2 regions of the Pseudaeromonas paramecii genome follow, and region 1 is predicted to be linked to the other one. Evidence: predicted binding sites of a transcription regulator. Region 1 holds the regulator's gene; the other holds the start of a gene.
The links. The regulator NrdR, encoded in region 1, represses ribonucleotide reductase genes. The targets are predictions, from matches to a motif close to CACNNTATANNGTG.

Region 1 (4,414 bases):
GCCCCAGGATCACCAGCACCCCGCCTTCGGCGGCGATGCGGGCCATGGCATCATGGATGGGCCAGCTGCGGGCAGCATGGCGGTCGGTGAGCAGCACATCCGAGAAGAAGTCATGCAGGTGCACCCGCACCAGGGTGGCCTGCTCCGCCAGTATGGGCCCTTTGCACAAGGCATAGTGCACCTGGTTGTCGATGGTGTCCTTGAAGGTCACCAGCTCGAACTCACCGTGCTCGGTGGGCAGCTGGCAGCGGCTGAGCTCCACCACAGTCGTCTCGTTCTGGATGCGGTACTCGATGAGATCGGCGATGGTGCCGAGCTTGATGCCGTGCTGGGCGGCGAAGGCCTCCAGATCCGGCCGCCTGGCCATGGTGCCATCTTCGTTAAGGATCTCCACGATCACCGCCGCCGGCTCCAGCCCGGCCAACCGGGCTAGATCGCAACCCGCCTCGGTATGGCCGGCGCGGTTCAGCACGCCACCGGGTTGCGCCATCAGGGGAAAGATGTGCCCCGGTTGCACCAGATCGCCGGCCTGGGCCTCGGGGGCCACCGCCGCTTGCACGGTACGGGCCCGATCCGCCGCCGAGATGCCGGTGGTGACGCCGGTGGCCGCCTCTATGCTGACGGTAAAGTTGGTGGAGAACTGAGCGCCGTTGTTGCCCACCATCAGCGGCAGGTTGAGGCGCCGGCAGCGCTCCTGGGTTAGGGTCAGGCAGATGAGGCCACGACCGAAGCGGGCCATGAAGTTGATGTCTTCGGGGCGCACCATGGAGGCGGCCATGATGAGATCCCCTTCATTTTCCCTGTCCTCGTCATCCATCAGGATGACCATCTTGCCCTGCCGCAGGTCGTCAATAATCTCTTGGGTACTGTTCAATGCCATCTTGTGCTTCCTGAAAGTTGCCTGCCATTGCCTTGGTAGAAGGCTTAACGCAAAAATCCGTGTTGAGCCAGGGTCTCCAGCGTGATGCCGGCGGAGGCCGGCTGCGCCGCCTTGTCCCCCAGCATCAGCCGCTCCAGATACCGGGCGATGAGATCCACCTCAAGGTTCACCCGGCTGCCCGGCCGCCAGTCACCCACGGTGGTCTCTGCCGTGGTGTGGGGCACTATGGTGAGCTTGAAGCGGGCCCCCTCGACGGCGTTGACCGTCAGGCTGATGCCATCCACCGTGATGGAACCTTTCTCGGCGATATAGCGAGCCAGCTCTTCCGGCGCCTGGATCCAGTACTCCATGGCTCGGCCCAGGGGATGGACTGAGACGAGCTCGCCGACGCCATCCACGTGACCGGAAACCAGGTGGCCCCCCAGGCGGGTGGTGGGAGTCAGGGCCCGCTCGAGATTGAGCGCCTGGCCGACCTTGTAGTGGGCAAAGCCGGTGCGCTTGATGGTCTCACCCGAGACATCCGCCACATAGCCGTCCCCCGGCAGGGCCACCACCGTCAGGCAGACGCCGTTGGTGGCGATGGAGTCGCCCAGCTTGACGTCCGACAAGTCCAGCTTGCCGCTGCGCACCCGCACCGACACATCCTGCCCCTTGGGCTCCATGGCGATGAGGGTCCCCACCGCCTCGACGATTCCTGTAAACATCTTCTTCTCCTAGACCTGCGGCCGCAGCCGCAGCCGTATGTCCTGTCCCAGCTGGCGCAGCTCCAGCAACTCAAGCCGTGGCGCCTGGCTCATCTGGGTATAGACCGGCAGGCTCAGCAAGCCCTGAGCGGCCTCTCCCATCAGAAGCGGCGCCTGGTAGAGCAGCAGCTCGTCCACCAGCGACTGGCTGAGCAGGGCGCCGGCCAGCTGGCGGCCCGCCTCCACCCACAGCTCATTGATGCCCCGGGCGCCCAGCGCGTCCAGCAGTGCCGGCAGACTCAACTTGCCGCTGGCCGGCTCCCGGGGCAGCGGCACCTGGCTCACCGCTGCCGGCCACTTGCCTTCTACCTGCTCGCGCGCCAGCCAGATCGGCCCGGGCAGGCTGAACAGTCGGGCGTCCGCCGTCACGCGCTGTTGGCCGTCGACGATGACCCGGATGGGCTGGCGCAAGTCGGCCTCGGCGTACTGGGCGCGCACCGACTCGGGCAGCTCAGCCCAGCGCACGTTGAGCGCCGGATCATCGGTGAGCACAGTATCGGCGCCGGTGAGGATGGCACAGGCCTGGGCCCGGCCCAGCTGCACATCGGCCCGCGCCTGGGGGCCGGTGATCCACTGGCTCTGGCCATTGGCCAGGGCGGTTCGGCCATCGAGACTGGCCGCCAGCTTGACGGTCACCCGCGGGCGCCCGCTGCGCATGCGCTGCACAAAGCCGGCATTGAGCGCCAGGGCATCGGCCTCCATCAGGCCGGAGGCCACCTGGATGCCGGCCGCCGCCAGCCGGCGCAGGCCGCGCCCGGCCACCAGCGGATTGGGATCCTCCATGGCCGCCACCACCCGGGTTACGCCGGCGGCGATCAGGGCATCGGCGCAGGGCGGCGTGCGGCCATGGTGGGAGCAGGGCTCCAGGGTCACGTAGGCGGTGGCGCCCCGGGCCAAGTCACCGGCCATGCGCAGGGCATGCACCTCGGCATGGGGCTCACCGGCCTTGCGGTGATAGCCCTCCCCCACCAGCTGGCCGTCCTTGACGATGACACAACCCACCCTGGGATTGGGCGTGGTGGTAAAGCGCCCCAGGCGGGCCAGCGCCAGGGCCTGGGCCATCCAGTGCCAATCGGCCTGCATGCTACTTCTCCAGTCGGGCGATCTCTTCGCCGAATTCACGAATGTCCTCAAAGCTGCGGTAGACGGAGGCGAAACGAATGTAGGCCACCTTGTCCAGGGACTTGAGCTCCTCCATCACCAGGTTGCCGATGAGCTTGCTGTCCAGCTCCCGCTCGCCGGTGGCCCGCAGTTTGGACTTGATGCGGTTGATGCTCTCCTCCACCGCCTCCAGGCTCACCGGCCGCTTCTCCAGCGCCCGCTGGATGCCGCCGCGCAGCTTGTCTTCGTTGAAGGGTTCGCGGCAGCCGTTACTCTTGATCACCCGGGGCAACAGCAGCTCGGCGGTCTCGAAGGTGGTGAAGCGCTCATGGCACAACAGGCACTCCCGCCGGCGCCGCACCTGATGGCCCTCGGCCACCAGCCGCGAGTCGATCACCTTGGTATCGATGGCACTACAGAAGGGACAATGCATGGCAGCTCCTGAAGGTTGCTAGAAAATGGCCCAGTGTAACAGAGGCTTGCCAGCCTGTCGCAAGCCCGGCAGGGCCACAAAAAACAATGCCGACCCTGGGGTCGGCATTGTCGTCTCAGCCTGGCTGCTTAGGCATAAACCGGCAGACGTTTGCAGATGGCCAGCACCTTCTCGCGCACCGTGGCCAGTACGGTCTCGTCGGTGTGGCTGTCCAGCACGTCACAGATCCAGCCGGCCAGCTCGGCGGCATCGGCTTCGGTGAAGCCGCGGCGGGTGATGGCCGGGGAACCGATGCGAATACCTGAGGTGACGAAGGGTGAGCGGGGATCGTTCGGCACTGAGTTCTTGTTGACCGTGATGTTGGCGCGGCCCAGGGCGGCGTCGGCATCCTTACCGGTCAGTTCCTTGTCGGTCAGATCGATCAGGAACAGGTGGTTGTCGGTGCCGCCGGAGACGATCTTGTAACCGCGGGACTTGACCACTTCCACCATGGCCTTGGCGTTCTTCACCACCTGTTGCTGGTAGCTCTTGAACTCGGGCTCCATGGCTTCCTTGAAGGCCACCGCCTTGCCGGCGATGACGTGCATCAGCGGGCCGCCCTGACCACCGGGGAACACGGCGGAGTTGAGCTTCTTGTACAGCTCTTCGTCGTTTTCGGCGGAGAGGATCAGGCCACCACGGGGACCGGCCAGGGTCTTGTGGGTGGTGGAGGTCACCACGTGGGCATGGGGAACCGGGTTCGGGTAGACACCGGCGGCCACCAGGCCGGCCACGTGGGCCATGTCGACAAACAGGTAAGCACCCACCTTGTCGGCGATTTCACGCAGCTTGGCCCAGTCGACGATGCCGGAATAGGCGGAGAAGCCGCCGATGATCATCTTGGGCTTGTGCTCAACCGCCAGGCGCTCCAGCTCGACGTAATCGATCTTGCCGGTCTCATCGATGCCGTAGGGCACGATGTCATACAGCTTGCCGGAGAAGTTCACCGGTGAGCCGTGGGTCAGGTGACCGCCGTGGGCCAGGTTCATGCCCAGTACCTTGTCGCCGGGCTGCAGCAGGGCCATGTAGACGGCGCTGTTGGCCTGAGAGCCGGAGTGCGGTTGAACGTTTGCGTAGGTGGCACCAAAAAGTTCCTTGGCCCGTTCGATGGCCAGGGTTTCCACCACGTCCACATACTCGCAACCGCCGTAGTAACGCTTGCCGGGATAGCCTTCGGCGTACTTGTTGGTCAGCTGGGAGCCTTGCGCCTGCATCACC
Region 2 (4,414 bases), on a different contig from region 1:
TGGTCTCAGAGAAGGCCCAGGTCTGGATCCAGGTTTCCAGCTCCGGCAAGGAGACCACCGGCAGCAGGGCGACGCTGGGACTGCGGCCCTGGATGGAGTCCAGCAGTATCTGGTACTTGAGGTTGGACAGGAAGATATGCTGCTCGTGGGCCGGCAGGGCGGCGAACTCGATGCGATCCCGGGACAAGTCCACCTCTTCGGGTCGCCAGAAGAAGGAGAGCTGCTTTTCGATCAGCTGCTCGAAGATGGGGTGCTTCTGCTGATCGTAACGGGCCACGTTCACCGGTTGACCGAAAAACATGGGCTCGGCGAGGGCGTTATTGGGGGTCTTGCTGAAACTTTGATAGGCCATGGGCTCTTCTATTCCGAAAGAGGGCGGCGAGCCGCCCTGGTCAACATCAGATCTTGCAGGCGCCACCGGCGCAACTGTCATCGGCGCTGTGCTGGGCATCCTCGGCACCGTCCCGGGTGTTGTGGTAGTAGAGTGTCTTGATGCCGAGCTTGTAGGCGGTAACCAGATCCTTGATCAGCTGTTTCATGGGCACCCGCCCGCCCTCGAAGCGGCTCGGGTCATAGTTGGTGTTGGCGGAGATGGACTGATCGACAAACTTCTGCATGATGCCCACCAGCTGCAAATAGCCGTCGTTGCCGGGTTGCTGCCACAAGAGCTCGTAGGCGTCCTTGAGCTGGGCGTAGTCCGGCACCACTTGGCGCAGTATGCCGTCCTTGGATGCCTTGACGCTGATGAGGCCGCGGGGCGGCTCTATGCCGTTGGTAGCGTTGGCGATCTGGCTGGAGGTCTCGGACGGCATCAGGGCGGTGAGGGTGCTGTTGCGTAGCCCGTATTGCCGGATCTCGGCCCGCAGGGTTTCCCAGTCCAGGTGTAGCGGCTCGTCACACAGGGCGTCCAGATCCCGCTTGTAGGTGTCGATGGGCAGTACGCCCTGGGCATACTGGGTGTCGGCAAAGCGCGGGCAGGCACCCTGCTCCCGGGCCAGTTGGTTGGAGGCCTTGAGCAGGTGATATTGCAACGCCTCGAAGGTTCTGTGGGTCAAGGCCAGGGCAGAGCCGTCAGAGTATTTCACGCCATGCTTGGCCAGGTAATAGGCGTAGTTGATGACACCCACCCCCAGCGGTCGGCGCCAGAGGGCGCCATTCTTACCGGCCGGCACCGGGTAGTCCTGATAATCCAGCAGGGCATCCAGGGCGCGCACCACCAGATCGCTCAGGTTGGCCAGTTCATCCAGGCTCGTCAGGGCCCCCAGGTTGATGGCGGACAGGGTACACAGGGCAATCTCGCCGTGGTCATCCTTCAGATCGTTCAGCGGCTGGGTCGGCAGGGCGATCTCCATGCACAGATTGCTCTGGCGGATGGGTGCCTTGACGGGATCGAAGGGGCTGTGGGTGTTGCAGTGATCCACGTTCTGAATGTAGATACGACCCGTGCCGGCGCGCTCCTGCATCAGCAAGGAGAAGAGATCCAGCGCCTTGAGCGTCTTCTTCTGGATGGCCGGATCGGCCTCGTACTGCCGATACAGGCGCTCGAATTCGTCCTGATCGGCAAAGAAGGCGTCATAAAGACCGGGCACGTCCGCCGGGCTGAACAGGCTGATGTCGCCACCTTGCAGCAGACGCTGATAGAGCAGGCGGGAGATCTGCACGCCGTAGTCCAGATGCCGCACCCGGTTATCTTCCACCCCGCGGTTGTTCTTCAGCACCAGCAGGGATTCCACCTCCCGATGCCACAGGGGATAGAAGACGGTGGCCGCGCCACCGCGCACGCCGCCCTGGGAGCAGCACTTCACCGCCGTCTGGAAGTACTTATAGAAGGGAATGCAGCCGGTATGGAAGGCTTCACCGCCGCGAATCGGCGAGCCCAGGGCGCGGATGCGGCCGGCGTTGATGCCGATGCCGGCCCGTTGGGAGACATAGCGCACCACGGCCGAGGCGGTGGCATTGATGGAGTCCAGGCTGTCATCGCACTCGATCAGCACGCAGGAGCTGAACTGGCGGGTCGGTGTGCGCACCCCGGACATGATGGGGGTGGGCAGGGAGATCTTGAAGGTGGAGCAGGCGTCGTAGAAGCGCTTGATGTAGCCCAGCCGGCTGGCCTTGGGATAGTGGGAGAACAGGCAGGCCGCCACCAGCATGTAGAGGAACTGCGGGCTCTCGAAGATCTGGCCGCTGACGCGATCCTGCACCAGGTATTTGCCTTCGAGCTGTTTGATGGCGGCGTAGGCAAATTGCAGGTCCCGGTTGTGATCCAGATGCTGGTCCAGCTCGGCCCAGTCGCTGGCATCATAATCCCGCAGCAGGTGGGCATCGTAGCGACCGGCGGCCACCTGGGTCTGTACCTGGGCTAACAGGCTGGGCGGGGTGAATTCGCCATAGGCCTTCTTGCGCAGGTGGAACAGCGCCAGGCGTGCCGCCAGGTATTGATAATCCGGGGTCTCTGCGCTGATGAGGTCGGCGGCGGCACGGATCAGGGTCTCATGAATGTCAGCGGTCTTGATGCCTGCGTAGAACTGGATATGGGCCCGCAGCTCCACCTGGGAGACGGAGACGTTGTCCAGACCCTGGGCGGCCCAGGTGACGACGCGGTGGATTTTTTCCAGATCCAGCGGCTCGGTCCGACCGTCCCGCTTGGTGACATTCAGATTGGTGTTCATGGCGCTTCCTTAGACAAAGAGTGGACACCCAGTGCTCACTACATATGGTGTCAATTATCTTGATGAGGCACAACATAGTGTGATGACTGGGTGCGTTCAAGCCCCAAAAATGAAAGGTATGCTGTGGATAGATCTTTTCAGGCCAGCCGGAGTCGGCGTTTGGGCGGGATAAAAAAAAAAGCCGGGTTATTTAACCCAGCGGTTTACTCGTCAAGGCTGCCTCAGCCAGTGGTGCAGACTTTGTACATCAGCAAAGCAGTGATCGGCCTGCCAGTCGCTCAGTGACTCGTCAGGATCCAGATAGCCCCAGCCGGCGATGGCGGTCTGCATGCCGGCGGCGCGACCCGCTTCGATGTCCCGCACATGATCCCCCACATAGAGGCTCTGCTTGGGATCCACCGCCAACTGGCGGCAGGCAAAGAGCAGGGGATCGGGGTGGGGCTTGCGCACCGGCAGGGTATCGGCGCTGACGATGACGCCGCAGCCGGGCAGCTCAGTCACCTGGGCCATCAGGGGCTCGGTGAGAAAGGCCGGCTTGTTGGTGACTATGCCCCAGGGGATGGCGTGCCGGTTGAGCCAGGCGATGAATTCCACCATGCCCGGATAGGGGCGGGTGCCCTCATAGAGGTGGGCGGCATAGTGATCCAGCAGCGCCTGACGCAGGCTGGGGGTGTCCAGTTGGGCTAGCTGCTCCTCGCCAAAGCCGGCCTTGAGCAGCCCCAGGGCGCCGTCGGAGGCGATGCGCCGAATATGGGCCTCGGCCAGCGGCGCCTGCCCCTGGGTGTGCAGCACATGGTTGACGGCGGCGCCCAGATCCGGCGCCGTGTCCAGCAAGGTGCCATCCAGATCGAACAGCACGGCGGCAAAATGGCTCATAGGGGTCGCTCACAATAAAGCTGATAGTTGACGTCCACATCCGGGCTTAAGCGGAACCGCCCGGTCAGCGGGTTGTAGACCACACCGCTCATCTGGCGCAGCAGCAGGCCGGCAGACTCGCAATAGCGGGAGAGTTCGGCGGGCTGGATGAACTTGGCATGATCGTGGGTGCCCTTGGGGACCATCTTCAGCAGCTGCTCGGCGGCCACTATCATCAGCAGTTTCGCCTTCAAGGTGCGGTTGATGGTGGAGAAGAACAGCTTGCCGCCGGGTTTGACCAGGCTGGCGCAGGCCCGCACCACCGAGGCCGGATCCGGCACATGCTCCAGCATCTCCATGCAGGTCACCACGTCGAACTGACCCGGCCGCTGGGCCGCCAGCTCCTCCACCGTGCCTTGCTGGTAACTGAGCTCCACCCCGGTTTCCAGGGCGTGCAGGCGCGCCACCTGCAGGGGCTCGCGGCCCATGTCCAGTCCCAGCACCTGGGCACCCCGCAGGGCCATGGACTCGGCCAGTATGCCGCCGCCGCAGCCCACATCCAGAACCTGCTTGCCGAACAGGCCGTCGCAATGGTCGCTGATCCAGTCCAGCCGCAGCGGGTTCAACTGGTGCAGGGGCTTGAACTCCCCTTCCGGATCCCACCAGCGGTCGGCGAGGGCTTCAAACTTGGCAATTTCCTGGTGATCCACATTCATGGGGCTGTCTCTTGTTGGCGGTTACGGCGTGTGCCAGGGAAACGCCATTATAGCCAAGCGGTTAAGCTGTGACAGCCACCCAGGTTGGATGCTGGGGAAACGGCGTGAGCTGTGGTAGAATGCCCGGCTATTGCGTTCAAGACATTTGAAGTTAGGGACACAGGATTTATATGA

Region 2: a site for NrdR is predicted at 2,706-2,719, ahead of nrdA (class 1a ribonucleoside-diphosphate reductase subunit alpha). Genes of this name have one in related genera too.

What each region holds. Positions count from the first base shown of each region.
Region 1 covers NZ_BAABFC010000014.1:140,434-144,847, forward strand. Annotated here, with positions in the region: gene ribBA (bifunctional 3,4-dihydroxy-2-butanone-4-phosphate synthase/GTP cyclohydrolase II) at 1-880, opposite strand, end outside; gene ABD847_RS11900 (riboflavin synthase) at 925-1,584, opposite strand; gene ribD (bifunctional diaminohydroxyphosphoribosylaminopyrimidine deaminase/5-amino-6-(5-phosphoribosylamino)uracil reductase RibD) at 1,594-2,706, opposite strand; gene nrdR (transcriptional regulator NrdR) at 2,708-3,157, opposite strand; gene glyA (serine hydroxymethyltransferase) at 3,286-4,414, opposite strand, start outside.
Region 2 covers NZ_BAABFC010000007.1:13,289-17,702, forward strand. Annotated here, with positions in the region: gene nrdB (class Ia ribonucleoside-diphosphate reductase subunit beta) at 1-352, opposite strand, end outside; gene nrdA (class 1a ribonucleoside-diphosphate reductase subunit alpha) at 399-2,669, opposite strand; gene ABD847_RS04810 (HAD family hydrolase) at 2,880-3,545, opposite strand; gene ubiG (bifunctional 2-polyprenyl-6-hydroxyphenol methylase/3-demethylubiquinol 3-O-methyltransferase UbiG) at 3,542-4,240, opposite strand; gene gyrA (DNA topoisomerase (ATP-hydrolyzing) subunit A) at 4,411-4,414, shown strand, end outside.